DNA from 2 places in the Proteocatella sp. QWL-06 genome. Region 1 is predicted to be linked to the other one. Evidence: riboswitches for the same ligand, from Rfam matches in the RefSeq annotation. Region 1 holds a riboswitch; the other holds the start of a gene.
The links. A riboswitch is a leader RNA that binds a small molecule or an ion and turns the genes downstream of it on or off. The one in region 1 is predicted to bind cobalamin.
Positions count from the first base shown of each region.

Region 2: it holds a riboswitch for cobalamin, as region 1 does, so the genes downstream of both, AC4PGZ_RS00235 (energy-coupling factor ABC transporter permease) here and AC4PGZ_RS03465 (prenyltransferase/squalene oxidase repeat-containing protein) in region 1, are expected to answer to the same signal.

Region 1 is NZ_CM178755.1:715,668-730,910, forward strand. It holds gene AC4PGZ_RS03420 (sigma-54 interaction domain-containing protein) at 1-837, opposite strand, end outside; gene AC4PGZ_RS03425 (TVP38/TMEM64 family protein) at 997-1,704, shown strand; gene ord (2,4-diaminopentanoate dehydrogenase) at 2,187-3,248, shown strand; gene ortA (2-amino-4-oxopentanoate thiolase subunit OrtA) at 3,374-3,673, shown strand; gene ortB (2-amino-4-oxopentanoate thiolase subunit OrtB) at 3,673-5,079, shown strand; gene AC4PGZ_RS03445 (ornithine aminomutase subunit alpha) at 5,107-5,472, shown strand; gene oraE (D-ornithine 4,5-aminomutase subunit OraE) at 5,481-7,691, shown strand; gene AC4PGZ_RS03455 (GlmL-related ornithine degradation protein) at 7,691-9,085, shown strand; gene orr (ornithine racemase Orr) at 9,086-10,153, shown strand; cobalamin riboswitch at 10,293-10,475, shown strand; gene AC4PGZ_RS03465 (prenyltransferase/squalene oxidase repeat-containing protein) at 10,624-11,607, shown strand; gene AC4PGZ_RS03470 (DUF4430 domain-containing protein) at 11,604-12,347, shown strand; gene AC4PGZ_RS03475 (energy-coupling factor transporter transmembrane component T) at 12,350-13,240, shown strand; gene AC4PGZ_RS03480 (ATP-binding cassette domain-containing protein) at 13,213-15,243, shown strand, end outside.
Region 2 is NZ_CM178755.1:36,969-52,211, forward strand. It holds gene AC4PGZ_RS00210 (methionine ABC transporter permease) at 1-436, shown strand, start outside; gene AC4PGZ_RS00215 (MetQ/NlpA family ABC transporter substrate-binding protein) at 514-1,362, shown strand; gene AC4PGZ_RS00220 (hypothetical protein) at 1,556-1,951, shown strand; gene AC4PGZ_RS00225 (helix-turn-helix transcriptional regulator) at 1,952-2,326, shown strand; gene AC4PGZ_RS00230 (hypothetical protein) at 2,336-2,842, shown strand; cobalamin riboswitch at 3,212-3,372, shown strand; gene AC4PGZ_RS00235 (energy-coupling factor ABC transporter permease) at 3,540-4,640, shown strand; gene cbiQ (cobalt ECF transporter T component CbiQ) at 4,680-5,408, shown strand; gene AC4PGZ_RS00245 (ATP-binding cassette domain-containing protein) at 5,421-6,275, shown strand; gene cbiD (cobalt-precorrin-5B (C(1))-methyltransferase CbiD) at 6,277-7,551, shown strand; gene cobI (precorrin-2 C(20)-methyltransferase) at 7,586-8,308, shown strand; gene cobM (precorrin-4 C(11)-methyltransferase) at 8,325-9,080, shown strand; gene AC4PGZ_RS00265 (cobalt-precorrin 5A hydrolase) at 9,081-10,307, shown strand; gene cobJ (precorrin-3B C(17)-methyltransferase) at 10,326-11,054, shown strand; gene cobK (precorrin-6A reductase) at 11,056-12,354, shown strand; gene cobA (uroporphyrinogen-III C-methyltransferase) at 12,389-14,878, shown strand; gene hemB (porphobilinogen synthase) at 14,914-15,243, shown strand, end outside.

The DNA.
Region 1 (15,243 bases):
GTCCCTGGTTCCTCCGACTCTTCGTACATAGCCCTCCTGCAGAACCCTCAGCAGCTTTGCCTGAGTATCGTATGGCATGGAGTTTATCTCGTCAAGCAGAAGCGTGCCTCCGTTTGCCTGCTCAAATAGCCCTTCTCTGTCGACCGCTCCGGTAAATCCTCCCTTTGCAGTACCAAAAAGCAGCCCCTCCAGAAGACTGTCAGGGATTGCAGCACAGTTCTGAGCGATAAAAGGCTTATCCTTTCTTATGCCGTCAAAATGTATGCTCTGCGCAATCAGCTCTTTTCCGGTTCCGGTCTCCCCATATATGAATACAGACGCATCGGTCTTGCTTGCTCTCTTTGCAATCTCCAGAGTCTTTTTGAAGGAAGCGCTTCCTCCTGTTATATTGTGGAACCTGTACTGCCTTATGCGCATGTTCTTGCTCTCTGAAGGCTTGTGGATATCCTTCTGCAGCTCCAGGATAGTGTCCGTCATTTCCTTAATCTGGGTGATATTTTGTGCAATCTCAAGGGCGGCAACCACATTGTCCTCATCTATTATAGGAATGGTGGTGTTTATAGTGGTTATCTCCTTGCCGTATTTGTTGATATATGCCTGATTCTTGTCCTTGATGACGGTACGGTTGTTAAGGCTCTTGAGAAGCGTGCTGTCCTCGACATCCTTGAAAACGTCCTGGAAAGGCTTGTTTATTACCTCCTTGCCGGTTAGCTTTTCAAGATCGGCCATTCTCTCATTGTATATTATGGTCTTGCCATCTCTGTCAATGACATGGACTCCTTCATTTATATATTTTATGAGCTCCATAAAGAGCATCTTGTATTCCTTAAGCTTCATTATAAGGCACCTCCTGTCTGGATGATAAATCATACATTTATATATTATCATAAAAACACATGATTATGATATAATAAAACAAACTGTAAAAATTGTAAAGGAATAATTGAAACGAAAATATAAGGTATAATTGAAATGAATATAGAAGGGGAAAATAATTTGAGAATATTTAAGATAGTGATGATGATTTCAGCAGCAGTGGCATTCATAATGCTTTCGGTACTGATATCAGCAAAGCTCTATCCTGTCATGAACGAGCTTGCTGCCAGTCCGCAGAAGATGATGGAGCTGAAAAGCTGGATAGAATCATATGGACTGTGGGGAAGCATGATCCTTATGGCCGTGCAGGTACTGCAGGTCATAGTATCGGTAGTTCCGGGAGGGCCTGTTCAGATACTGTTCGGGATGATATACGGAACCTGGAAAGGGCTGATTTTCAGCCTCGGCGGGATGTTCGCAGGATCGATGATCGTGTTTTTTCTCATAAGGACCTTCAAATACAGGTTCATAACCCTGTTCATAAGCAGGGAAAAGCTTGATGAATACCGTTTCCTGAAGGATTCTCCAAAGCTTGAAAAAATTCTTGCCGCACTTTTTCTTATACCTGGAGTCCCAAAGGACACTCTCGTATACTATGCTGCGCTGACAGAGCTCAGCATGAAAAAATTCATATTTATAGCAGTCATTATGAGAATCCCGTCCATGCTTTTCTCAACGCTCATTGGCGACAATCTTGGCATGGGAAACCTCGAAGGAGGGCTCTGGATCCTTGCGGCGCTTTGTATCGCTGGCATAGCAGGAATGATTTATCACAGATATTTCATCAGGATATCGACAGCAAAAAAATCATTTCAGGACGCAATATAAGAAAAAATATATTATCGGAGAGTGGAGTGCAAAAATATTTGCACAATGCCTCCGGTTTTTTTACGCCTGAAATCGTGAAAACGTTTTACCGGAAGCGACATTGAATCACAAATGGTCAATAAATCGAATATACTGAAAATTCAAGCTTGCATACATATTATTAATTGTTTGCTTCAAGAAAACACAGCGAATGAAAAATCCTGATATTGCATACATATACTAAAAATACAGCACAAATGCAAAATAATTTGCTCTTTGATGCAAAAATATTTGCTACAAAATGCAAATTTAATGAAAATTTCACGAAAAACAGAGAAAACGTTTTACCAAAAATTTAACAAAAGAAATTCAAATTTCTGAAAATAGGCAAAATCAATACTTTTAAAAAATATTTTCGCATAATTGCCAAGTTTGGCACGGGTATTGCATATATTATTGGTGTTGATAATTAATCAGAATGAAATTCAAGGAGGAAAATAAAAATGGAAAATGTAAAAGTAATAATCTGGGGACTCGGAGCAATGGGTGGCGGAATGGCTGACATGCTTCTTAAGAAAAAGGGAGTAGACATAGTAGGAGTAATCGGAAGAGGATCTAAGATCGGAACAAGCATGTTCGATTACATCAAGACAGAGAGAGGCGACAGACCAGATGTACTTATCCAGTCAGAAGAAGACCTTTTAAAAGAAAAGGCAGCTGACGTTGTGCTTCTTTGTACAGATTCATTTACAAAGGATGCATTCCCAAAAATCAAGAAAGTTGTTGAGTGCAAGATGAACGTTGTTTCTTCAGCAGAAGAAATGGCATACCCAAAAGCACAAAGCCCAGAGCTTGCAGCTGAGATTGACAAGCTTGCAAAAGAAAACGGAGTATCTGTTCTTGGAACAGGAATCAACCCGGGACTTATCATGGACCTTCTTGTTGTAGTTATGACAGGATGCTGTGAAGAAGTTGAGAGCATACTTGCAAGAAGAGTAAACAGCCTTTCTCCATTCGGACCAGCTGTTATGCATGAGCAGGGAATTGGTATAACTGTAGATGAGTTCAACAAAGGCGTAGAGGACGGAACTCTAGCTGGACACGTTGGATTCCACGAGTCAATCGGAATGGTTGCAGATGCAATAGGCTGGAAGCTTAGCGCACCAGTTACTCAGTCAATGGAGCCAATCGTAACTGACGTAGACAGAAAATCACCATACGGATTTGCAAAAGCTGGAGACGTTGCAGGTTGTGCAATGAAAGGATTCGGATACGTTGATGGAGAGCTTAAGATCGAAATGGATCACCCACAGCAGATCGAGCCAGAGCAAGTTGGAGTACAGACTGGAGACTATGTAATAATCAAAGGAACTCCAAACGTGAACATGGTTAACAGCCCAGAGGTTCCAGGTGGAATCGGAACAATCGCTATGTGCGTAAACATGATTCCTCAGACAATAAACGCAAACCCAGGACTACACACAATGATAGACCTTCCAGTGCCAAGAGCTATAATGGGAGACATGAGAGAGCTTATCTGCCCAGACAAAAAAGTAGTAAAATAATAGACATTACACTGGTAACGCGTTGCTTATGGTAACGCGTTACTGTTATGAAGCGGTTTTGAGAAAAAAATAACATTTAAATGGTGAATATTATTAAGATGTTGTTAAAGAAAGAGGGAAAAGAAATGGTTAAAAAAGGTGAGTGGGTAATAATTCACAGAAACATTCTGACACCTGAGCAGAGAGCTCCACAGGTACCAGATGATACAAAAAAAGTGCCACTTGAAATGTGGGTTAAGGGATACTTAAACAGTGATGCGCAGATCGGTGACGAAGTTGAGATAACTACAAGAACAAAGAGAGTAGAAAAAGGAACTCTTCTTGAAGTTAATCCATACTACAAGCATGACTTTGGAAAATTCGTACCAGAGCTTAACATAATGAGCGAACAGGTAAGAGACCTGCTTTTTGGAGGTGACAAGTAATGAACAGAGATAACAGCTATAGCGCAGTAATCGCCAGAAAACCGGAAATAATGAAGGCATCAGTAGGAATAGACTACAGCATCTTCGAAAGCGGATCTATCGGATTCGACTATGAGAGAATGATGAAAGAGACAGGATACACACTTGCTGAAATGCAGGACATCCAGTACTCAACAGGAGTAGGCAACACTCCGATACTTGAGCTCAGAAACCTTACAGCACTTGCAAGAAAACTGGCACCAGAAGGAAAAGGCGCAAGAATATTCATAAAAGACGAAGCATCAAATCCATCAGGATCATTCAAGGCAAGAAGAGCGGCAAACGCAGTATACCACGCTAAAAAGCTTGGTTACAAGGGAGTTATAGCAGCAACAAGCGGAAACTACGGTGCAGCAGTTGCTTCTCAGGCAGCGATGCAGGGACTTAAATGCATAGTTGTTCAGGAATGCTATGATTCAAAAGGCGTAGGCCAGCCTGAGATAATAGAGAAGGCAAGAAAATGCGAGGCTCTTGGAGCAGAAGTAGTTCAGCTTTCAGTAGGACCAGAGCTTTTCTACAAATTCCTTCTTCTTCTTGAAGAAACAGGATACTTCAACGCATCTCTTTACACACCATTCGGAATAGCAGGAGTTGAGACTCTTGGATACGAAATCGCAATGCAGTGCAGAGAGAAATACGGCAAGGATCCGGACGTAGTAGTTTGTACAAACGCAGGTGGAGGAAACCTTACAGGAACAGCAAGAGGACTTATAAAGGCAGGAGCAGAGTCTCAGATAGTAGCAGCCAGCGTAAACCTTAAAGGACTTCACATGGCATCAGACGAGCAGTTCAACAAAAAGTCATTCACAACAGGACACACAGGATTTGGAATACCATTTACAACATGGCCAGACAGATCAGACGTTCCAAGATCAGCAGCAAGACCAATGAGATACATGGACAGATATGTTACAGTGACTCAGGGATCAGTATTCTACATGACAGAAGCACTTGCAAGCCTTGAAGGACTTGAAAAAGGACCAGCAGGAAACACAGCGCTTGCAGCAGCATTCGCACTTGCTCAGGAAATGGATCAGGATCAGATGATACTTGTTCAGGAGACAGAGTACACAGGAGCAGGAAAACACATCCAGCCACAGCTTGCATTCGCAAAAGAAAATGGCATCGAAGTAGTGTTTGGAGATCCATCGGATGAGGTTCCAGGAAAGAACATAGTACTTCCTGCACACCCATCGATGATAAGAGTAAAAGACAGCGACATGGCAAAGCTCAGAAAATCACTTATAAAGAATGCGCTTGAAATGACAGGCAAAGTTCCAACGGACGAAGATATTGAGTTCCTTGCAAAAGAAACAAAATCAGATGTAGAATTTGTTAAAAACGCTATAAGCGAACTACAGAAATAGTCAGTTAAAACAGGAGGAGATATATAAATGAAAAGAGCAGACGATTTCGCTCAAAGAAGAGCACATCTTGCAGATCTTAGCGATCAGGAATTATACGAAAAATTCTGGGCACTTGCATCAGAAATAGCAGATCCACTACTTGAGCTTGGACACAAGAACACAAGTCCATCAATCGAGAGATCAGTACTTCTGAGAATGGGATTCTCATCAATCGAAGCAAAAGCTATAGTTGATGGAGTAATAGACAGAGGACTTATGGGCAAGGGAGCAGGAAACGTAGTTTACAAGCTTGCCAAAGCTCAGAACATAGGAATAAGAGAAGCAGGAGTTGCGCTGGCTGAAGGAAAGCTCTGGTCAGAAGCGGCGGCACTATTCAAAGGAGGTAACAAATAATGTCAGAGATGAAATTAGTTCCTAATGAGAAAATAAATGTAGAGAATATACTCAAAGACCTCGAGTCATACAGACCAAAAAGAAGAGGCTGGACATGGAGAGAATCAAGCAAGGGCGAAAAGCTTGGACCATTCGTATTCAATGACTGTTCAAAACCTCTTAAAAACAGCGTGCCACTTCCATCAGCAAAATACTTCGACAATATAGATCCTCAACCAATGCCTGTTATAACAACAGAAATAGCATCAGGAAGATTTGAAGACGATATAAGACGTATGAGAATGGCTGCATGGCATGGAGCTGACCACATAATGGTTATCAGAACAGCTGGCCAGTCACACTTTGACGGACTTATCGAGGGAACTCCTCAGGGAATCGGCGGAGTGCCAATAACAAGAAAACAGGTAAGAGCACAGAGAAAAGCTCTTGACATGATAGAAGAAGAAGTAGGACGTCCAATCAACTACCATTCATATGTATCAGGAGTTGCAGGACCAGAGGTTGCTGTAATGTTCGCTGAAGAAGGAATCAACGGAGCTCACCAGGATCCTCAGTACAACGTTCTTTACAGAAACATCAACATGATCAGATCATTCGTTGACGCATGTGAGTCAAAGAAAGTAATGACATGGGCTGACATAGCGCAGATAGACGGAGCGCACAACGCGAACGCGACAGCAAGAGAAGCATGGAAAGTAATGCCAGAGCTTATGGTTCAGCATGCACTTAACTCAATATTCTCTGCAAAAGTAGGAATGAAGAAGTCAAACATCTGTCTTTCAACAGTTCCTCCAACAGCTCCTCCAGCACCGAACATGTACCTTGACCTTCCTTATGCAGTAGCACTGAGAGAGATCTTCAAGGAGTACAGAATGAGAGCTCAGATGAATACAAAATACATGGATTCATCAACAAGAGAAGCTACAGTAACACACGTTCTCAACCTTCTTACATCAAAGCTTACAAGCGCAGACATCCAGTCAACTATAACACCGGACGAGGGAAGAAACGTTCCATGGCATATAAACAACATCGAAGCATGTGACACTGCAAAGCAGGCACTTGTTGGTATGGATGGCCTTATGGAAATGATCGAGCTCAAGAAAGACGGAGTATTAAGAGACACAGTAAGAGAGATCAAAGAAAGAGCAGTGCTTTTCCTTGAAGAGATCAAAGAAGCTGGCGGATTCTTCCACGCAGTTGAGCAGGGATTCTTCGTTGACTCAGGAAACTACCCAGAGAGAAACGGTGACGGAATCGCAAGACAGATCGAAGGCGGAGTAGGAGCAGGAACAGTTTACGAGAGAGACGAAGACTACATGGCTCCGGTAACTGCACACTTTGGATACAACAACGTTGCGCAGTACGATCCAGCAGCAGTAGAAAACCCATCATCACTTATAGGCGGATGTACTTTCGAAGACCCGGACAAGATAATCTACATCGACGAGCTTGATGAAACAGACAACGTAAACGTGAGAATGGAAGAGACAAAAGAGCTTAGAAACTCATCACTTGTAAAGCCGGAAGTTGAGTGGATGGGAGACGGAATCGTTCTTCTTACTATGTTCCTTCCTGCTTCAAAGAGAGTTGCAGAGTTCGCTGGACTTGAAATAGCTAAAAAACTCAACCTTGAAGATCCTGAAGTAATCTCAAGAGAGATCATGCAGGAAGCTGAAGGAACAAGAATCGAAATCAAGGGAAGAGTAGGATTCACAATAGATGTAAACACACTTGTAATCCCACCAGAGCCAGAAGTGCTTTCAGACGCAGAGATAAGAGCAGAGATCGAAGCTCAGCCGATGAAGATAGTTTGTGGAACAGTTGGAGAAGACGAGCATTCAGTTGGACTTAGAGAAGTAATCGACATCAAGCACGGCGGAATCGAGAAATACGGTATCGAGGTTCATTACCTTGGAACATCAGTACCAGTTGAAAAGCTTGTTGACGCTGCGATAGAGCTTAACGCTGACGCAATACTTGCTTCTACTATAATCTCTCATGACGACATCCACTACAAGAACATGAAGAGAATCCATGAGCTTGCAGTAGAAAAAGGAATAAGAGACAAGGTTATGATAGCAGCAGGTGGAACTCAGGTAACTCCTGAAATAGCTGTTCAAAACGGAGTTGACGCAGGATTCGGAAGAGGATCAAAAGGAGTTAACGTTGCAACGTTCCTTGTTAAGAAGAGAAAAGAAATGAAAGAAGGTAAATAATGAAAGTTGACGTATTAGTTGCCGAAATCGGTTCAACTACTACGGTTGTCAATGCTTTCAATGATATAGCTACCCCTGACCCGAAATTCATAGGTCAGGGGCAAGCTCCAACATCTGTATTAGATGGAGACGTAAGAATAGGGCTAAAGGGAGCGATTGACGACCTGGCAATGAATCTCGGTACAGACAAGATAGAATATGATGAAATGCTGGCAACCTCAAGTGCTGCCGGCGGTCTTAAGATGACGGTACATGGACTGGTTTTTGACATGACAGCCAGAGCAGCCAAAGAAGCAGCCCTTGGAGCCGGAGCAATAATCCATCAGGTAACAGCAGGAAGACTGAGAAGATCAGACCTCAAGAAAATACAGGAAATAAAACCAAACATAATCCTTATAGCAGGAGGAGTGGACTACGGAGAGAGAGACACCGCAATCTACAATGCCGAGCTCATAAGCGAGCTTGGACTGGACATTCCGATAATATACGCAGGAAACATCGAAAACAAAGAAGAAATAAAGCTTATATTTGAAGAAGCCCACAAAAGCACGAGACTCTATGTTGTAGACAACGTATATCCAAAGATAGACGAGCTCAACGTAGAGCCGACAAGAAAAGTAATCCAGGATGCATTCGAGGATCACATAATACACGCCCCTGGAATGGAGCATGTAAGAGACATGGTAAACGGCCCTATAATCCCGACGCCTGGCGCGGTAATGGAGTGCGCAAAGCTTCTTTATGAATACATCGGAGACCTGATCGTGCTTGACGTTGGAGGCGCTACCACAGACCTTCACTCAGTGACAAAGGGATCCGAAGAAATCGAGAGAATCCAGGTAAGCCCTGAACCGCTTGCAAAAAGAACAGTTGAAGGAGACCTTGGAGTATATGTCAACATGCCGAACATCGTAGAGGTGCTTGGAAAAGACAATCTGAGGGAAGAACTTCAGATAGACATCGACAGGGTAATGGCAGAGTACAAGGCAATACCAAAGAACCCTGATGAGATAAAGTTTGTAGAGAGGCTTACTCTCGAGGCTGTAATAAAAGCAGTTGAAAGACACGCAGGAAAGATCAGATATGTATACGGACCATCAGGAAGAAACACCCTTGCAGAAGGAAAAGACCTTTCACAGGTAAAATACATCATAGGAACCGGCGGAGCGCTTACAAGACTTCCAAACAGGGTAGACATAATGAAGCACATAGCAAGACACAATGACAGCGGATTGCTTCTGTTCCCAAATACCGATGCGCAGATACTCGTAGAGAATGACTATATAATGGCATCGCTCGGAGTGCTTTCAAAGAGGCACGAAAAAGCTGCTATGAAGCTGCTTGCGAAAAGTCTGGGGATAGAAATGCCAGAAAAGAAAAGGAGCGAACAATAAATGTATCCAAGATTGGTAATAGACCTGGAAAAAGTAAAAAACAATGTTCGTGTGATGAGAGAGCTTACAGACAGAGGAAACTGTGAACTCGGACTCGTTACAAAATCTTTCTGTGCAGATCCTGAAATCGTAAAGGCAATAGACAGCGTAGGCATAGACTTTTTTGCAGATGCAAGGATTCAGAATCTGGAATCATACAAAGAAATCAAGACCCCAAAAATGCTTCTTCGTCTTCCACAGCACTGTGAGATCGAAAAAGTAGTCAGCTTTGCCGACATGAGCCTCAACTCAGAGCTCAGCACGATAAAGCTTCTCGATCAGGAAGCCGCAAAGCAGGGCAAGACTCACAAGGTAGTGCTCATGATAGATCTTGGAGACCTCAGAGAAGGAATCTTCTTCAAGGACGAAGATATAATAATGAGCACGGTTGAAGAAATCCTCAAGCTGAAGAACATAAAGCTCCATGGAGTAGGTGTAAACCTCACATGCTACGGAGCCGTTATTCCAAAGCAGGACAATCTTTCAACGCTTGTTGAGATAGCAGGAAAAATCGAATCAAGATTCAACATAAAGCTCGACATGATTTCAGGAGGAAACTCAAGCTCCATATACCTCATAGACAAGGAAGGACTACCTGAAGGAATAAACAGCCTTAGGGTAGGCGAGGCCTTCATACTCGGAAACGAGACTGCCTATGGAGAAAGAGTCGAGGGAACCTTCGACGATGCGATAACCTTTGAGGCTCAGATAATAGAGCTCAAGGAAAAGCCGACGCTCCCAATAGGAGAAATCGGACTTGACGCATTCGGACAGAAGCCATTCTATGAAGACAAGGGCATAGCCAAAAGAGCTATACTGGCAGTCGGCAAGCAGGATACAGACATAGAAAGTATGACAGCGCTCGACCCGGACATATATATCTTTGGTGCAAGCTCAGACCACATGATAATGGACATGACAAACTCAAAAATCGACTACAAGGTAGGAGATACAGTAAGATTCAAACTCGGATACGGAGCACTCCTCAAGCTTTCAACAAGCAAGTATATATCAAGAGTGTACGTATAATCCCCTATAATCCTGTAATATAGCCCCGGAACGCTCAATCCGGGGTGAAATAAATATAAATTAATTATTTTATTAAACAAGTTATTTGACAGAAACTTTAATAAGGGTGTATAATAGTACATATTAAAAGAAAAATTAAAAATATATATATTCAATTGGTCGACAACAGTCGATAAAAGGGAATCGGGTGCAAAGCCCGGACAGACCTGCTGCCGTAATAAGCGAGCTTTTTGCAAGGCATAGCCAACCACTGGGAAACTGGGAAGGTGCAAACAGCGTTAGAGCTTAGAGTCGGAATACCTGCCATTTGAATTGCGTAAGAATACTTCACAGGGAACTGAGGTGCGCAGAAAACTTATAATCGGGTAACCAATGATAATTGGTTTTATTTTTACTTATCTGGTATTAGGGACTCTGACTTCACTATGTGGATTCAGAGTTTTTTTATGCCATAAAAAAAGGAGGAAAATATGAAAAAATTGAAAACTGCATTTTTGCTTATAATGTCAATTATAATTATGATGTCATCATATTCGAATTCTCTGGCTTATACCAGAAGTGACCTGAATTCAAAAATAAGCACAACATCTGCAGTTATATTGAAAACTGTTTCAAAACCGGAGGTGTCTTCTCTTGGAGGAGAGTGGGTAATTTTGGGTCTTTCCAGAGGTGAAATTAAAGTTCCTGAAAAGTATTATGAAAACTATTATAAGAATGTAGAAAGCGCAGTAAAATCTAAAAAAGGTGTTCTGCACGATAAAAAATACACAGAATATTCAAGAGTTATATTGGCTCTTACAGCCATAGGAAAAGATCCTTCTGATGTATCGGGATACAATCTTCTTGAAAAACTTGCAGATTTTGAAAAAGTAACTCTGCAGGGAATAAATGGACCTGTATTTGCGCTTCTTGCTCTTGATAGTGGCGCATATGAAATGCCATTTAACAAATCGGCAAAGACGAATGCGACACGAGAACTTTATCTTGACTATATACTGAAAAAACAGCTTTCAGATGGGGGATTTGCTCTTTCAGGCAATACAGCAGATCCAGATATTACAGCAATGGCACTGCAGGCGCTGGCAAAATATCAGGAAAGAAAAGACGTCAAAATGGCAACTCAGAAGGCTCTAAGCTGCCTGTCAAAAATTCAGAAGTCCGATGGAGGTTTTGAAAGCTGGGGCAGCGTGAACCTTGAAAGCAGTACCCAGGTTCTGACAGCACTTTGTGAACTTGGGATATCAGATAAGGACAGGCGTTTTATTAAAAATGGAAAAACTGTTGCTGATAATGTGCTTTCATATTATACAAAAAATGGATTCCTCCATGTAAGGAATGGCAAAGGGAATACCCTTATGGCAACAGAACAGGCTTTTTATTCGCTTGTTGGGCTTCAACGAGTATTGGATTCAAAAACATCGCTTTACAGAATGAATGAGAAGGGAACAAAATGAAAAAAAAATATTTAAAAATAATATTAATGGTTCTTATAGTTTCAATATCTTTGATATTTACATCTGGATGTTCAAATAATGACATATCAGAAGAAAGTGCAATCAAAACGGAAGACAGCATAAGCACTGAAGAACAAAATCATTCTCTCAAAGAAGCGACTTCAGATGGAAAAGATATAGATGAAGCTCCTGTAACAGAAAGCCGTGAAAAAGATGACATTGTTCCTGAAACAGCTCCAGAAGCTAAAACTGAAAAGAAGGATGTGAACAGCGAATCGTCAGCTCAGGGACCTCCGCCAGTAGAGCCACAGGAAGCAATAATAGAAGAAAGGGTTCTTCATTGTGTCATATCTATAGAATGCAGTACGATACTGAACAATATGGAGGTATTAGATCCTGACAAAGTTGAACTTGTGCCAGAAGACGGTGTTATAATGCCTGCACAGAAAATTAGCTTTAATGAAGGAGAATCAGTATTTGACGTTCTTCAGAGAGCTACACGAGAAAACAAGATTCACATGGAATTTGAAGATACGCCTGTATATAATTCAGCATATATAGAAGGCATTCATAATCTTTATGAGTTTGACTGTGGAGAGCTTTCCGGGTGGATGTACAAGGTTAATGGCTGGTTTCCTAATTATGGCTGCAGCAGATATCAGCTAAGTGATGGGGATGTTATCGAGTGGGTATACACCTGTGACCTGGGAAGAGATGTTGGAAGTGAGGTATCGGAATAAATATGGCAGATGAATTTTCAAGATTCCATCCCGCAGTAATTATAACTTACTTCGTTTTTGTAATAGGATTCTCCATGTTTCTCATGCATCCTGTATGCCTTGCAATCTCAATGTTAACAGGAATCTCATATTCCGTTATTTTGAACGGGGAAAAAAATGTAAGGTTAAATCTGAGATTCATGCTACCTGTTATGATTGTGACATCACTTATAAACCCGGCTTTCAATCACGAAGGTGCAACGATACTTACGTACCTGAGTAACGGAAATCCTATCACGCTGGAATCGATAACCTATGGGATGGCGTCAGCTGCGATGCTGATATCTGTCATAACATGGTTTTCGTGCTATAACGCAGTTATGACATCAGATAAATTCGTATATATATTCGGCAGAATAATACCTTCTCTGTCCTTGATATTTTCCATGGTGCTTAGATTCGTACCAAGATTCAGGGCACAGATAAAAGAAATAGCGCTTTCTCAAAGATGCACAGGCAAAGATGTGTCATATGGAAGGATAACAGAGAGGATTAGAAATGCCATAATGATTATATCAGTTATGGTCACATGGTCACTTGAAAATTCGATAGAAACTTCGGATTCGATGAAATCAAGAGGGTATGGGCTCAAAGGAAGAACTGCCTTTTCTATATTCAAGTTTGACACAAGAGATTTAGTCGTACTTATGAACATACTTTTTTTTTCAGGAACAACAATCATATTTACAGCAAATCAAATTCTCAGTTTCAGCTATTTTCCTTCAATGAAGGGAACAAAAGCAGATATTTCAAGTCTGGCAGGATTTGGATCATACTTTTTGCTCTGTGCTGTACCGATTATTATAGACATATGGGAGGGATGGAGATGGAAACATACTCAATTAAAAATCTAAGCTTCACATATCCCGATAGAACGTATGAAGCTCTTTCTCGAATTGATCTTGACATAAAAAGCGGGGAATTCATAACGATATGCGGAAGGTCAGGCTGTGGCAAGTCCACTCTGCTGAGGCATCTCAAGACAGTGCTTTCTCCGCACGGTATAAGAACCGGTGACATATACTTTGAGGGGAGGCTGCTTTCAGAGATGGGACAGCGTGAGCAGAGCTCGCTTATAGGATATGTGCTTCAGTCTCCCGAAAACCAGACAGTTACTGATAAGGTATGGCATGAACTGGCATTCGGACTCGAAAGCCTCGGAATGGAGACTTCTCTTATAAGAAGAAGAGTGGCAGAGATGGCAAGTTTTTTCGGAATTCAGGAATGGTTTCACAAAAATGTCAGTGAGCTTTCGGGAGGGCAGAAACAGCTGCTCAGCCTTGCGTCAATTATGGCAATGCAGCCAAAAGTAATTGTACTCGACGAACCTACAAGCCAGCTTGATCCTATTGCTGCATCAGATTTTATTGAAACTATAGCAAGGATTAACAGAGAATTAGGCATAACGGTAGTAATGACAGAGCACAGGCTCGAGGAAGTGCTTCCACTTTCTGACCGGGTAATTGTTATGGATGATGGAAAGATAATATCTGATGCAGATCCATCGGAAACGGGAATGATACTGAGCAAAATGAAGCACAGCATGTTCAGTGCGATGCCGTCTCCGATGAGAATATATTCAGCAGTTCAGGAAGGGAATAAATGTCCGGTCACGGTTCGTGAAGGAAGGCAGTGGCTCAGTGAGATATCACAAGGAAGAAAACTTGTAAAAACTTGCACAGATACGCAGTCTGAAGCCTTGAGTGGAGAAAAGGAAAAAAGCTTTAAAAAAGAAGATATAGCAGTTGAGTTAAGAGAGCTCTGGTTCAGATATGAAAAACAGCTTCCGGATACGGTTAAAGGACTTTCTCTCAAAATCAAGAGGGGAGAATTTTATGCCATGCTTGGAGGCAACGGCACAGGAAAATCAACCACGCTTTCACTTCTTTCGGGGATAAGAAGACCATACAGAGGGAAAGTAATCATCGATGGCAGGGAAATTGAGAAAATCTCGCATTCAGAAAGGTTCGATGGTCTGCTCGGTGTCCTTCCTCAGAACCCTCAGACTCTGTTCGTGAAAAAAACAGTATATGAGGAGCTGAAAGAAGCTCTTGCGAATAAAAAATATGAAGCTGAAATGATAAATGAGAGGATTGATGAGGTATGCAGGATTTGCGAACTGGAAAACCTTCTTGATTCGCATCCATATGATCTTTCGGGTGGAGAACAGCAGAGAGCGGCCCTTGCAAAAATACTTCTAATGGATCCTCAGATACTGCTGCTTGACGAACCTACAAAGGGACTTGATGCTCATTTCAAGAGCAAACTCGCATTGATTCTCAAGAAACTCCAGAAAGATGAAACTACAATAATTATGGTTTCACATGACATCGAATTCTGCGCCCGGCATGCAGACAGATGCGGTATGTTTTTTGATGGCTGCGTAGTTTCTGAAGATATACCGCTAAAATTCTTTTCAGGGAACAGTTTCTATACTACTGCCAGCAACCGGATGTCAAGGCATATAATCCCGGATGCTGTAACAGAAGAAGACGTGATCACAGCATTTGGAGGAAAACTTCCGGAGAAAGAAAAAAATATAGAGGAATTTGAATACAGGAAAAAGCGAATACCTCCGCCAGCTGATAGGAAAATGATGAAATCCGAAAATAAAATCCAGATTGAAGTTGAAAATAGAAAGCTACCCAAGAGGACTTTTGCAGCATCAATAATGATACTTGTAGCAATTCCCCTTACAATCTGGTTTGGTATATATTATCTCGATGATAGAAAATACTATTTTATAAGCTCGATGGTGATACTTGAAACCCTTATTCCATTCATGATGGTTTTTGAGAGCAGAAAACCACAGGCAAGAGAACTGGTCATAATATCGGTAATCTGCGCAATAGCAGTG
Region 2 (15,243 bases), 680 kb from region 1:
GATTCCGCTGACGGTGCTCATAGCCGGAAAAAGCTACGGCTCTACGGCGACGATAGTGCCGCTCGTGATTGCTTCTACGCCTTTCATTGCAAGGCTGATTGAATCCTCGCTCCACGAAGTTGATCCAGGAGTGATCGAAGCGGCGCAGAGCATGGGAGCTTCCCTTTCGACCATAGTGACGAAGGTGCTGATAGCAGAGGCGAAGACTTCCCTTATAGTCGGCTCCACGATAGCGCTGGGGACTATACTGAGCTACTCGGCGATGGCAGGAGTCGTTGGAGGCGGGGGCCTCGGGGATATCGCTATAAGATACGGATACAACAGATACCAGTATGACATAATGCTGATAACGGTGATACTGCTCGTGGTGCTTATGCAGGTGATGCAGTTCATCGGGATGAGGATAGCGGCAAAGACCGACAAGAGAGTAAGATAAGCAAAAAGAAAAACTAATGGAAACTGAAATATGATAACTGAAAATATAAATATGATAAAGATAAAGGAGAAACAATCATGAAAAAATTCAAAAAAACAGGTATAGCAGTACTTGCTGCAGCATTATCACTCACAGTTTTTGCAGGATGCCAGAGCAGCGACCAGGCGGCAGATACGCAGGAACCGGCGCAGGAAGCAAAGGGAAAGATAACCGTAGCGGCTTCTCCTGTGCCTCATGCAGAGATACTCTCACAGGTAAAGGAAACTCTTGCGGAGCAGGGATATGAGCTTGAGGTAGTGGAATTCACTGACTATGTTCAGCCAAACCTTGTAGTAGACGCAGGAGATGTGGATGCGAACTTCTTCCAGCACAAGCCGTACCTTGACGACTTCAACGCAGAGAAGGGAACAAAGCTGGTTCCTGTGGCAAGCGTTCACTTTGAGCCACTTGGAATCTACGCTGGAAAATCGACTGACCTTGCAAACATACCTGACGGAGCGGCGATTGCAGTTCCAAACGATACTACAAATGAAGCAAGAGCACTTCTTCTGCTTGAAGCAAACGGCCTTATAAAGATAAAAGAAGGCGCAGGACTTTCTGCAACTAAGAACGACATCGCAGAAAACCCTCACAACATCGAGATTGTCGAGCTCGAAGCGGCGCAGGTTTCAAGAGTAATAGGCGAGGTTGATTTCGTGGTACTGAACGGAAACTATGCTCTTGACGCAGGCCTCAGCGTATCAGATGCGGTTGCAAAGGAAGAGCAGGACTCAGAAGCGGCTCAGACTTATGCCAACATCCTTGTAGTAAAGGAAGGCAGCGAGGAGAGAGAAGACATCAAGGCGCTTGTGGAAGCGCTTAAGAGCGAGGCTGTGAAAACATACATCAGCGAGACTTACAAAGGCGCAGTTGTAGCTATAGACTAGGGAAAATTGTCCACCTGGAATCAATCAGAAAGATTGCCCGGGTGGACTTTCGATTTACAAACATCGATTAAGCAAAATGATGAAATGAACGGGGTTTGTTGGGGCAAAAAAAGTCCCTATTTACAATTTTACAAATAAATTCTATAATGTAAATATAACCTATAAGTTATATTTACGCAAAAGATGGTATTAAATGAATGAGAATCTGATACAGAAAATAGAGTATCCTGGCGAGTCCGAGATATACGGATATAAAGATTTTAATGCTGAATTGATGTCTATTGTCAAGAACAGCGGAAATCAAAAAGAAATCGCTCGCGACATGTTTCGATTTTTTGGATTTATGGAAGAAATGCCGAAACATGAACTTATATTAAATAAGCATTTCGAGAAACTTAAGGATACAAAGCACGATCTTTACTGTATCCGATTTTTAAAACAATTAAATCTACGAATCATTTTCATATTTATGGAAGATGGTGGTAGAAAAGTCCTGATTCATGCTTTCTTAGAAAAGAAAAAAAGCGATTATAAAATCGCTATTAAAAAATCCGAAGGCATAGTTGATAGATTGCAAGGAGGAGAATAAATGAAAACCATGGATATGAACTGGTTATTTGAAGGAATATCAAAAGAAGAGTTGGAACTCGACAAGCTTCTTTCAGATATATCGATAGCCATAATTAAAGAACGTTACGCTCTTGATATGAATCAAAAAGATTTTGCAAGTCATTTAGGTATTTCCCAACCTATGGTTTCAAAACTTGAAAGTCTTGAATATAATCCGAGTGTTAAGACGCTGTTTCAAATATGTAAAAAATTGAATCTTAAACTGGATATAAGCGTAACTAAAGTTGAGAACGCAACAAAATCCGTGCTGACAAGATTCGTAAATAAAAAAGAATATGATGTAGCGCTCACAAAAGATAGCGATGACAGACAAATTGGAATAGAAGCAGCATAAGGAGTGTATATGAACAGTATAAATAATATAATAGCTGATTTTCAGAATATAAAATCGAAAATAATATATTCTAAAATGGATTTTAGCAGTGAGATTGATATTGATAATACTACCAGTTATGATTATGCCATTGACTATGATGTTATCGATTCGAAATTAGAGCACCTGGAATATGAAGAAGTTTCCGTTGACTTTTATACCGGAGAAATAAAATTCTATCTAAAACTATACGAAATCTCAAATCAGAAATACAAAAGCCCTAGTTTTAAAAATATAAAGCCTTTTATCGAGGTGATATCAACAGGAACATTTGCGGGAAATGCAAATGTATTAGACAAGGATATGTTCGACCGTATGTTAGTTCAAAACGGCTTAACTTATCTCTCTCAATTCGTAAGAGTTCACCTTCTCGCAATAACATCAACTATAGGTATTTCAGGAAACTTCAGTTTACCTATGATTAATATAGTTCAGTTTATGCGAGAGAAAGATAAAGAAAAATCTAAAAATAGATAAAAGGAGCTATTTCGGCTTGTCACTTCATAAGTGACGAAACTATAATATATGTGTTGAGTAATAGAACTAAAATTTAGAACACTCCCTCCTGCTAAACTAAAGCGTAGAGTCAAGAGGGAGTGTTTTATAAAAAATTGAAATAAATCACTGTTACATTTTGTATCGTTTTCGCAATTTACAGCAGGGTTGTTCTCAATCATTAAATATAGTTTAATTTCCCCGAATTCGGGGGAATTGGAAAATCAGAAGACAGGGATGACTAAAGCTCCTGTATATTGTGGAGATAAATGCTGTTGATTGTGGAGATAAATGCTGTTGATATTGACGAAATTCTGAAAATATGAAATAATGAATAGTGGAACAAACAACTGAATATATGCAGAAATTGGTTGAGGAAGTCAGGTTCAAATCCTGCACAGTCTCGCTGCCGTGATAGAGGAGTGATACAGCATAATGCCACTGGGAAACTGGGAAGGCGCTGTACCGCGATGATGCTTAAGTCGGAACACGTACCTTTTCTGTTAACACACGCTCTACGATGAATAGAGGTTGTTAAAGTGATATGAATAATATGACCGCAAACGCCCTGGGACTCGATGAGACTCAGGGCTTTTTTGACAGGTTTTTATCAATTGAGCTTTAACCCTGCTTTTTCAATCGGATTACACACTTATTTTTGGAGAGAGAGGGACTTAAAATGAAGAAACAAAGAACTGGAAAGATTTTGCTGAGCGTAATGGCGCTCCTTGGGATGAACACTGTGTACTCGAGTGCGATGCACATAGCGGAGGGATTTCTGCCTTCCCCGATGTGGATAGTGCTGTGGTTTGCGATTTCGGCGCCTTTCGTGCTGTTTGGATTCAAGGCCATAAAGACAAAGATCGATGAGGTACCTAAGGCGAAGATACTGCTTGCGATGGCGGGGGCTTTTGTATTCATACTGTCTGCGCTCAAGATACCATCTCTTACAGGAAGCTGCTCTCATCCTACGGGTATCGCTCTTGGAGCTATACTGTTCGGGCCGTCTCCTATGGCTGTGATGGGACTCATAGTGCTGCTGTTTCAGGCGCTGCTTCTGGCTCACGGTGGAATAACCACACTTGGGGCGAACGTGTTCTCGATGGCTATAGTGGGCTCATTCGTGGCATACTATACATACAGATGGATGAAGTCTGCAGGAGCTTCTTCGGCGGTCAGCGTGTTCGTGGCGGCGTTTCTGTCTGATCTGCTGACATATGTGACGACTTCGGCTCAGCTGGCGCTTGCGTTCCCATCTGCGGACGGGGGGATAATGGCTTCGCTCGTGAAGTTCATGGGAGTTTTCGCGGTGACTCAGATCCCTATAGCTGTAGGGGAAGCAATCCTTACGGTAATAGTGTTCGGGATACTTGAGAAATACAGCTTTGCCGAGGTCAAGGCGCTTGAGGCCGGATCATATGAGGCGGCGCAGAAGAATGAAAAAGCTTCAGGAGCTTCTGCTTCGGAGAAGGAGGCAGGAAAAGCGGCGGCAGCTTCTGCAAAGAATCCGCTCTGGAAGAAGAACGTCATACTGCTTGTCGTATTTTTTGCGGTAGTGTTCGCGCCTCTTGCGATAAAGAGCGGCTCGGAGTTTGGCGGGGCTGATGGAATAGCGATGGACATAGTTACGGAGATAGATGAAAATTATGAGCCGAATTTTGAGCCTTTGTTCGAGCCGGCGAGCGTTGAGATAGAATCGCTGCTGTTCGCGCTTCAGGCGGCGCTTGGAGCTGGAGTAATCGGTTTTGGGCTGGGAAGGCTTACGAAGAAGGAGTGTTAGATATTGAGTGGAACTGACAGATATGCGTATGCCTCAAAGATGAGGGGCAGCGACCCGGTGACGAAGATATTCGTATCCCTGGGAGTAATGATCCTCTGCATAGCGCTTGATGATGCGGCTGTGAGCCTTGTGACGATATTTGCGACGAGCCTCTGCAGCATATGGCTTGGGGGGCACTCGGCGTCAGACATCTGGAGGATGTTTCGGATTCCCATGGGGTTCATACTGCTGGGCGTGATCACCGTGGCTGCGGGAAGGCACGAGCTTTCTTCGCAGCTGCTGGTGGGCTTTCAGATGGGGGAGCATCTCTATGGGATATCTCCTCAGGGAGCGCAGCAGGCAATCGCCATATCTGCCAAGTCTCTGGGAGTCATAGGGAGCGTCTATTTTCTCGTGATGAACACGCCGATGACGGACATCACGATGGCGCTTTCGAGGCTCCATGTGCCGGCGCTCTTCGTTGAGCTGCTGGAGCTGGTTTACAGGTTCATATTCATACTTGCGGATACCGCGGACAGGATAAGGACGGCGCAGAGCTCGAGGCTTGGGTACGTCGATATGAAGACTTCGTACAGATCCACTGCGGATCTGGTGTCGAGGGTTTTCGTGAGCTCTTTTCAAAGGGCGAATCATATATTCGATGCCCTGGAGAGCCGGGGCTACACCGGAGAGCTTAGGACTGTGGGATATGAATATGAGATAGATACAAGGATTACTTATGCGGCAATAGCTGTCGCCCTGCTCCAGGTCGGGGCATATTTGATTTAGGTGAGTGAGATTATGCAAAGCAGAAATATAATTGAGACCAGGGAGCTGCGTTACAGCTACGATGGAGGCGCGCTGGCTCTCGATGGTGTCAGCATCGGATTTGAAAGAGGAAGGACCACGGCTGTGCTCGGTGGAAACGGAGCGGGCAAGTCGACGCTGTTCCTCAACCTTAACGGGGTACTCAGGCCTCAGTCGGGGGAGATATATGTAGACGGAAAGAAGCTCGAGTATTCAAGAAAGAGCATCCTTGAGATGAGAAGGACGGTCGGGATAGTTTTTCAGGATCCTGACCATCAGCTTTTCTCGGCGGATGTTTACAGGGACATAAGCTTCGGGGCAGTCAATCTCGGGCTCCCTGAGGATGAGGTGAGGAGGCGCGTGGAGGATGCCATGGAAAAGACCGGGGTGTCCCATCTTGCGCAGAGACCAACACATGCCCTCAGCTATGGACAGAAGAAAAGAGTCGCGATAGCCGGGGTGCTCGTTATGGAGCCGGAGCTCATCATACTTGATGAACCTACTGCGGGACTCGATCCTCAGGGGGTGAGCGAGATAATGAAGCTGCTGAGCGACATAAGAGACCGCATGGGAATCTCGGTAGTCATCGCCACTCATGATATCGATATGGTGCCGCTCTACTGCGACCAGGTATATATAATGAACGGCGGCAGGGTAGTAGCGGGAGGAACCGTCAAGGAGATATTCTCAAATCCTGAAGCTATAAGGAGCAACAATCTGAGGCTCCCGAGGATAGAGCATCTGATGGAGATACTTAAGGAGCGGGACGGCCTGGACGTGGACAAATCCGCTGCCACGATAAGTGAAGCGAGGACAGAAATCCTCAGGGCAGTCGGGAGAGAAGCGTAGTATGGAAAATGTAGTTCAGGGACAAAAGAGCCTGAGAAGAGGCTATACCACAGGAAGCTGCAGCGCTGCAGCCACAAAGGCCGCGCTCCTCATGATGATGAGCGGCGAAAGATGCGAAACGGTCAGGATAGATACGCCAAAGGGCATAGAGCTTTCCCTCGAGGTATCGGATCAGGAGTATTCGCCATGCGAGGCGCTATGCAGCATAACAAAGGATGCCGGGGATGATCCGGATGCGACCCACGGCCTGCGCATATTCTCGAGAGTCAGCAGGAGCAGCGGCTCGGGCGGCCGGGAGAACACTGAACCGCTGGAGACCGCTGTACTTGCTGAAGCAGGCCCTCTTCCATATGAGGAGCAGCTGGAAATATCAGGAGTCACCGTTAATGTTCACATAACGGGCGGCAGAGGAGTAGGGGTGGTCACGAGAGGCGGCCTCAGCTGCGATGTCGGAAAGAGCGCCATAAACCCGGTTCCGAGAAGGATGATACTGAAATCTGTAAAGGATGTGCTCGAAAACATTGAGACTGAGCTTATCCCGGATTTTCTTCATATAGAGATAAGTGCTGAGAACGGAGAAGAGACTGCGAAAAAGACCTTCAACCCCAAGCTCGGGATCGTCGGAGGGATCTCCATACTCGGCACGAGCGGGATAGTGGAGCCTATGAGCGAGAAGGCTCTTGTGGACACCATAAGGACTGAGATAAAGCAGTTCGCGGAGCTCAATGGCTCAGGTTTTCCTGTACCACCGATGCTCGTATGCCCGGGTAACTACGGACAGGATTATGCGAGAGACGTGCTTGGCATAGACCTCGAGAGCGGAGTCAAGTGCTCCAACTATATCGGTGAGATGCTCGACTACAGCTGCTGGCTGGGGATACCGAAGATACTCCTTATAGGACATGCAGGAAAGCTCATAAAAATCGCGGCCAGCGTTATGAACACCCACTCCTCTTCTGCCGATGGAAGGCAGGAGGTAATCGCTTCACACGGGGCGATGCTGGGGATGGAGCCTTCAGCCGTAAGGGATATAATGAATGCGATATCTGCAGAGGAAATGACGGACATACTGAGAAATCAGGGCGAAGGATTTGCACAGAAGGTGTTTGACAGCATAGGAAATAAGATAAAGGAACATATAGATCACAGGACAAGAGGAAAGCTGCAGGTGGAGTTCATAGTCTTCACGAAGATCCACGGGACTCTCATAAAGAGCAGTGGCGCGGATCAGATGCTGAAGGACCTGAAGATGCACCAGCAGATTAATAGATTATAGATGAAAAAAAGCTTATTATAATGAAGGAGAAAAAATGGCAGGAACTTTATATGGAGTGGGCGTTGGCCCCGGAGATCCGAAGCTGCTGACGATTCAGGCAGTGGAGACGCTCAGAGCTGCGGACTGCATAGCGTATCCCATATCGGGAGGCGAGAATGTGGCGCTTGGAATAGTAAGGGAATATATTGAGGGCAAGGAGCTGGTTGCGTGCGACATGCCCATGACAAGAGACAGGGAGCTGCTTGAGGCAAGCCACGAGAGATGCGCGGAGCAGATGATAGCGCTGATGGAGCAGGGAAGGGACATAGCCTTCATAACGCTTGGGGATCCTTCGATATACAGCACGTACATATATGTGCACAAGAAGGTGCTGGCAAAGGGACACAGGGCTCAGCTCATAGCGGGCATACCGTCCTTCTGCGCGGTGGCGGCAAGGCTTAATGACTCGCTGTGCGAATCAAGGGAACCGCTTCTCATAGTCCCGGCTTCGTATGACGCGCTCGATGAGTGTCTGGATTTTCCGGCAAACAAGGTCTTCATGAAGTCAGGCAGGAGCATAGTTAGCCTGAGAGAGAGGCTGAGAGAGACCGGAAAGCTAAGGTCTGCGAGGATGGTTGAATGTGCTACGATGGAAAATGAGAGAGTCTATGATGACCTCGACGAGATGGATGAAAAATCGAGCTACTTCTCCATAGTGGTAGTTAAGGAAGACAATCAGGTGAAGGCAGCTGATACAGAAGCGCCAATACAGAGCTAATATAAAGGAGAGAATTATGATAAATTTTGTTGGAGCAGGTCCGGGAGCGGTGGATCTGATAACTGTAAGAGGAAAGCAGCTTCTGGAGCAGGCGGACATAATAATATACGCGGGCTCTCTGGTAAATCCGGGGCTGCTTGAATACGCAAGTCAGGGCTGTGAGATCCACAACAGCGCATCTATGACGCTTGAAGAGGTCATAGACGTGATGAAGAGAGGAGAGAGCGAAGGAAAGGCTGTCGTAAGGCTTCATACTGGAGATCCGAGCATCTACGGCGCTATAAGGGAGCAGATAGACATGCTTGAAGAACTCAAGATAGACTACAAGGTGTGTCCGGGAGTGAGCTCTTTCTGCGGGGCTGCGGCTGCACTTGGAGCGGAGTACACTCTTCCGGGAGTCAGCCAGAGCGTCATACTTACAAGGATGGAAGGCAGGACTCCGGTTCCGCCAAAGGAAGAGATATCGCTGATGGCAGCGCATCAGGCCACGATGGTCATATTCCTGAGCTCGGGAATGCTCGAGCAGCTGAGCGAGAGGCTCATCGAGGGCGGATACACGAAGGATACGAAGGCGGCCATAGTATACAAGGCTACATGGGATGACGAGAAGGTCGTGAGGACAACTGTAGGAAATCTCGCACAGGCAGCCAGAGAGCACAACATAAGCAAGACGGCGCTTATAACAGTGGGAGAATTCCTCGGAAACCAGTACGAGAGATCCCTGCTTTACGATCCGGGATTCACGCATGAATTCAGAGAAGCGAGCAGATAAATGAAGCAGGCAGACAGGTTGAAGCGAAGCTCAGGCGGGTTAAGGATTTATGTTATGGCATTTACCGCAGCGGGGCTGAAAACGGCAGAGCGGCTGAGCGGAATATTCTCGCAGTGGCAGGATGCTGAGGCGAGGTTCTTTGCGCCGGCAAGGATAATGGAAGCTGAGGACGATCTTGAAGCTTCGGCTGCAGCAAGAGCATCAGGCGAGCCTGCGGAGCCTTCAGCATTTTCGAGCTCCAGCCTTGCGGAATTCACTTCCCTCGCATTTGCCGAGGCCGATCACATAATATACATCGGCGCGGCAGGGATTGCGGTCAGGGCTATAGCTCCTAATATTAAATCCAAGGACACAGATCCCGGAGTCATAGTCATGGATGAAAAGGCAGCTTACGTCATACCGATTCTTTCGGGTCACATAGGCGGCGCAAATGCGCTGGCTCTGGATCTGGCAAGAGAGCTCGGAGCTCAGGCGGTAATAACCACGGCAACGGATGTCAACGGCGTTATTGCCATAGATTCGTGGGCGACAGAAAACTGCATGAAGATAGATCGGATAGGGAATATAAAGCACATATCCTCGGCGGTGCTTGAAAACCGCAGGATTAAATTATATACTCAGTGCAGAGGGAAATTTGCAGTGCTGAAATCAGAGGAGCTGAAAGCACTGTATGAAGGATTTGAAGCTGCAGACTCGCTGGACTCTTCAAATCCATCTGAATCATCTGGCTCGGATGTGCCTCTAGTTGTTATAACGGACTCGCACTCCCTGATTGAGGATGTGAGGAAGAGGTTTCCAGAGGCGCTCGTGCTCATACCATGCGTGACATTCGCAGGCATGGGCTGCAGGAAGGATATAGACTTTTTGCCGGCCAAGGAGCTTTTTGATCAGGCGCTCACGGAGCTTGATCTCGATGTCAGGGCGATAAGGAGCCTTAACTCGGTAGACCTCAAGAAGGACGAAAAGGCGTTGCTGATGCTTGCAGAAAAGTATGGCATAGAATTCAATACCTTTTCAGCTGAAGAACTTATGGAGGCGGAGCTGTACACTGACGCCGAGATGTCTCATTCGGAGCTCGTGAGCAGGGTTGCAGGAGCCGGAAACGTGTGCGAGAGGGCAGCCGTGATGGGAGCCGCGATGGGCGCCACTGGATCGGAATTCGGCATATACATTATAATGAAGAAAACAAAGCGAAACGGCGTAACGATAGCGGTTTCGTGTATATAGATTAGGAGAATTAAAAACATGAAGATATATGTAGTGGGCTTTGGGCCCGGAGGAGAGGATCAGATCACTCCAAGAGCGCTTGAGGCGCTGAGAAAGTCTGACGTCATAGCGGGGTACAATCTTTACATAGACCTCATAAAGGATATCGTAAAGGACAAGAAGCTCATACAGACTCCGATGAAGAAGGAAGTCGAGCGCTGCCAGATGGCTATAGATGAGGCGCTAAAGGGCCAGACCGTGGCGATGATATCGAGCGGGGACGCCGGAGTATACGGCATGGCGGGCGTGATGCATGAGCTCTGCGAGAACCACCCTGAGGTGGATATTGAGGTAGTGCCGGGAATAACTGCGGCATGCTCGGGAGCGGCAGTGCTTGGAGCGCCGCTTATACATGATTTTGCGGTGATAAGCCTGAGCGACCTTATGACGCCTTGGGAGAAGATTGAAAAGAGAGTCGAGCTTGCGGCTGAGGCGGACATGGTTATATGTCTGTACAATCCGTCGAGCATCAAGAGGGCAGATTACCTTCAGAAGGCCTGCGACCTGATGATGAAGCACAAGGCTGCAGACACGAAATGCGGCTATGTAAGAAACATAGGAAGAGATGAAGAGGAATACACCCTGTGCACCCTCTCTGAGCTGAGGGATGCGAAGGTGGACATGTTCACGACCGTGATCGTGGGAAATGAGACCACGAGGGTAATAAACGGAAAACTGGTTACGCCGAGAGGATACAAGGTGAACTAAAATGAAGGCTTTGGTATTTGCAGGGACAACTGAGGGCAGGGAGGCAGCGCTGATGCTTGCCAGAACAGGAATAAGAGTTACGGCATTCACGGCCACGGATTACGGTCATGAGGTCCTTGATGGCGCAGCTGACGGGCTCCAAAACCTGACTGTAGAATCAGGAAGGCTGTCTGAGGAGCAGATAAGAGAACTGCTTCTTGGGGAAGCTCCGAACACTCTGGTAGTAGATGCCACCCATCCGTACGCCGCTCAGGTAACTGCAAACATAAGAAGGGCCTGCATGGATGCACAGAAAAGATATATAAGGATAGTAAGAAAATCCACGTTCGCAGGAGAGCCGGCCGGCGTGACTGTGCTTGCAGACGCGCAGGCGGTAACGCAGTGGGCAAACCGCGAGGAGAACATAAAAAAGAAGATCCTGCTGACGACAGGAAGCAAGGATCTCAGGATATATACAGAAATAGAAAGCTACAGGGACAGAGTCTGGCCAAGGATTCTTCCGGACATGGATTCTCTCAGGATAGCAACGGAGCTTGGATACAAAAAATCAAACATAATATGCATGCAGGGCCCGTTCTCGACCGAGATGAATATCGCGATGATAAAGTCAGTCGGAGCCGATGTGCTTGTGACCAAAGACACCGGAGCTACCGGAGGTTTTGACAGCAAGCTGGAGGCAGCGCTGAGCTCGGGAATAGAGGCAGTCGTTATCGGAAGGCCTTCGGATCAAGAGGCGAGGCAGGCCGATTCAGAGGGCATGAGCCTTGAGGAGCTGCAAAGACATATAGATGAAAATTTTCCTTATTTGAGGGAAAACAGCAGCTCAGACGAACTGGCCAGAATGGCTGATTTTCCCCGCTTTCCGCTCTTCATGAGCCTGTCAGGAAAGACGGTCACCGTGGTCGGAGCCGGAAAGATAGCATCAAGAAGGATAAAGGTGCTGCTTGAGTACGGGGCGAGGATAAGGGTAATAGCACCGCAGATATGTGCGGAAATAAGAGCGCTCCCGGGTTTTCTGGAGATCATCGAGAGGGAGTATGAGCGCAGAGACGTCTCAGGCTCATTCATGGTGATAGCGGCGACGGACTCAAGAGAAGTAAACCAGAAGGCTGGAGCAGATGCAAAAGCTGAAGGTATACACGTTTCAGTAGCGGACAGCCGTGAGGAGTGCAGCTTTTATTTTCCGGCGGTCATCAGGAAAGGCGGCATAAGCATAGGCCTCGTTTCAGACGGCAGTGACCATGCGGCGGCAGCGAGGACTGCAGGAGAGCTGCGAGAATATCTTCAAGCAAATAAGTGAGAATCATTAATATATAAGTTAAGAGGGCAGAAATTTGAAAAAGATCAGAGTAGGAAGCAGAGAAAGCAAGCTGGCAGTCATACAGACGCAAATCGTCATGGATGCCATAAAAAGAGCCAATCCTGAAATCGAGGTTGAGCTCGTGACAATGAAGACCACGGGAGACATAATCCTGGACAAGACGCTGGACAAGATTGGCGGCAAGGGCCTTTTTGTAAAGGAACTGGACAAGGCGATGCTCGATGGTGGTGTGGACATAACGGTGCACAGCTTCAAGGACATGCCTATGGATATACCTTCTGAGCTGCCGATAGTGGCGACGGGAAGAAGGGAAGACCCGAGGGACGTGCTGATACTGCCGCAGGGAGCTTCGGAAATAGATTTTTCAAAGCCCATAGGCTCATCCAGCGCAAGAAGGAGCATGCAGCTCAAAAAGCTGTACCCGGGCGCGGACATAAAGCCTGTCAGAGGAAACGTGATAACAAGGCTCGAAAAGCTCGACCGCGGAGAATATTCTGCACTCGTGCTTGCAGCGGCCGGAGTGAAGCGCCTGGGACTCGATCACAGGATAAGCAGGTATTTCACTCCAGAGGAGATGATTCCCGCAAACTGCCAGGGCGTAATCGTGGTGCAGGCGAGGAAGGGCTTTGACGTGAGCCTGCTTGGAGACTTTGCATGCGACCAGTCATGGATTACTACAGGATGCGAGAGGGCATTCGTAAAGGAACTTGACGGAGGCTGCAGCGCTCCTATAGCGGCGCACAGCAACATAGACGGAGACGAGATAGTGCTTACCGGGATGTATGTCTGTCAGGAGGACTATGAGAGGATGAAGAGGCAGGAAGAGGCGCAGGTCGCTTCCGGCAACAGGATAATAACAGTTACCATGCCAAGGGTACATAAAAAAACCGTGAGAGCGAAGATAGCTGACGCACAGTCCGCTGCGGTATCCCTGGCTCAGGATCTCAAGAAGGAAAGTGAATGTATGAAGACTGGAAAGGTAACCCTCGTGGGAGCAGGGCCTGGAGACAAGGGACTGCTTACGCTCAAGGGAAAAGAGAGGCTTGAACAGGCCGAGGTTGTCATATATGACAGGCTTATCGGAGACGGCATACTCGGGCTCATCCCTAAGGATGCCCTGAAAATAAACGTCGGAAAGAAATCCAATCATCACCTGGTTCCTCAGAGCGAGATAAACAGGCTCATACTCGAGCATGCGCTTTGCGGAAAGCGAGTGGTAAGGCTCAAGGGCGGGGACGGCTTCCTGTTTGGAAGAGGCGGCGAGGAGCTGGAGCTGCTTCACCAGCATGAGATAGATTTTGAAGTGGTGCCGGGGATAACGTCTGCGATATCGGTGCCTGCGTATGCCGGCATTCCGGTTACTCACAGGGACTGCTGCTCGAGCGTACACATAATAACAGGGCATGCGAAGGCAGGAACGAAGATAGACATAGATTACAAATCCCTTGTAGCTCACAAAGGCACGCTTGTGTTCCTGATGGGGCTCACTGCGATAGAGGAGCTCATGAAGGGGCTCATCGAGGCGGGAATGGACCCTAAGATGCCGGCAGCGACGGTTGAAAAAGGGACTTCCACAAATCAGAGGAAGGTGGTCTCCACGATATCCGAGCTCGCGTCAGAGGTAAGGCTTAGAAACATCCAGAGCCCGGCGATAACGATAGTAGGGACTGTATGCGCGCTCAGCGACAAGTTTGACTGGTTCACTAAAAAGCCGCTCCACGGAAGCACTATTGTAGTAACAAGGCCAAAGGACAGGATAGGCACGATCGCAGACAGGCTGAGAGATCAGGGCGCAGATGTCATAGAATACCCATGCATCGAGACTGCTGTCATAGAGGACAATCCAAGGCTTGAGAAGGCGATCGAGGATATAAGGAGCTACAGCTGGATGGTATTCACGAGCCCGGCGGGAGTTGAGAGCTTTTTTGAAAAGCTTTCGCAGATGAGGCTCGACATCAGGATATTCTTCGGCCTCAAGATAGCGGCGGTGGGTCGTGAAACCAGAAAAAGGCTCGAGGACAGGAACCTGCTCGTGGATTATATGCCTCAGACCTATGATGCTCCGGCGCTTTCAGCAGGACTGGCAGCGATCATGGAAAAAGAAGACAAAGTCCTAATACTTAGGGCGGACAAGGGCAGCGACGTGCTTCCAAAGACTCTCGAGCATCACCAGATTGATTATGATGATGTCCATATATATGAGACGAGCTATGTATGCAATGAGTCGGAAACAGTCAGAGAAAAGCTGGATGCAGGAAAGATAAATTATGTAACATTCACGAGCGCCTCTACGGTAACGGGCTTTACGCAGTCGATACTGAGGGACTTCCCGGACTATGACTTCACTAAGGTGAGCGCTATCTGCATAGGCGAGCAGACGGCGGCAGAAGCAAGAAAGTATGATATGAGGATCCACGTTTCGAGAGAATCGACCATGGATTCGATGATAGAAGAGATAGAAATACTTCACAGGATAGAATCGAACATAGAAACAGGAAAATAGATAAATCGTAAAACAGAGGGAGAAAATAGATGGAAATGATACACAGAGCAAGAAGACTCAGAGAGACAGATGCGATAAGAAGAATGACAAGAGAGACGAGAGTTTCTTCAGACAGCCTTATACTTCCGTTCTTCATAAAGGAAGGAAAGGACATCAAGACGCCTATATCATCTATGGACGGCCATTTTCACTACAGCCCGGACAGGATACATGAGGCGGTAGAGGAAGCTATGGAGCATGGCGTGGACAAGTTCCTTCTTTTCGGTATACCTGAGGAAAAAGACCCGGTGGGAACTCAGGCATATCATGAGGAAGGCGTAGTGCAGCAGGGAATAAGGGCGATAAAGGAAAAATGTCCGGATGCC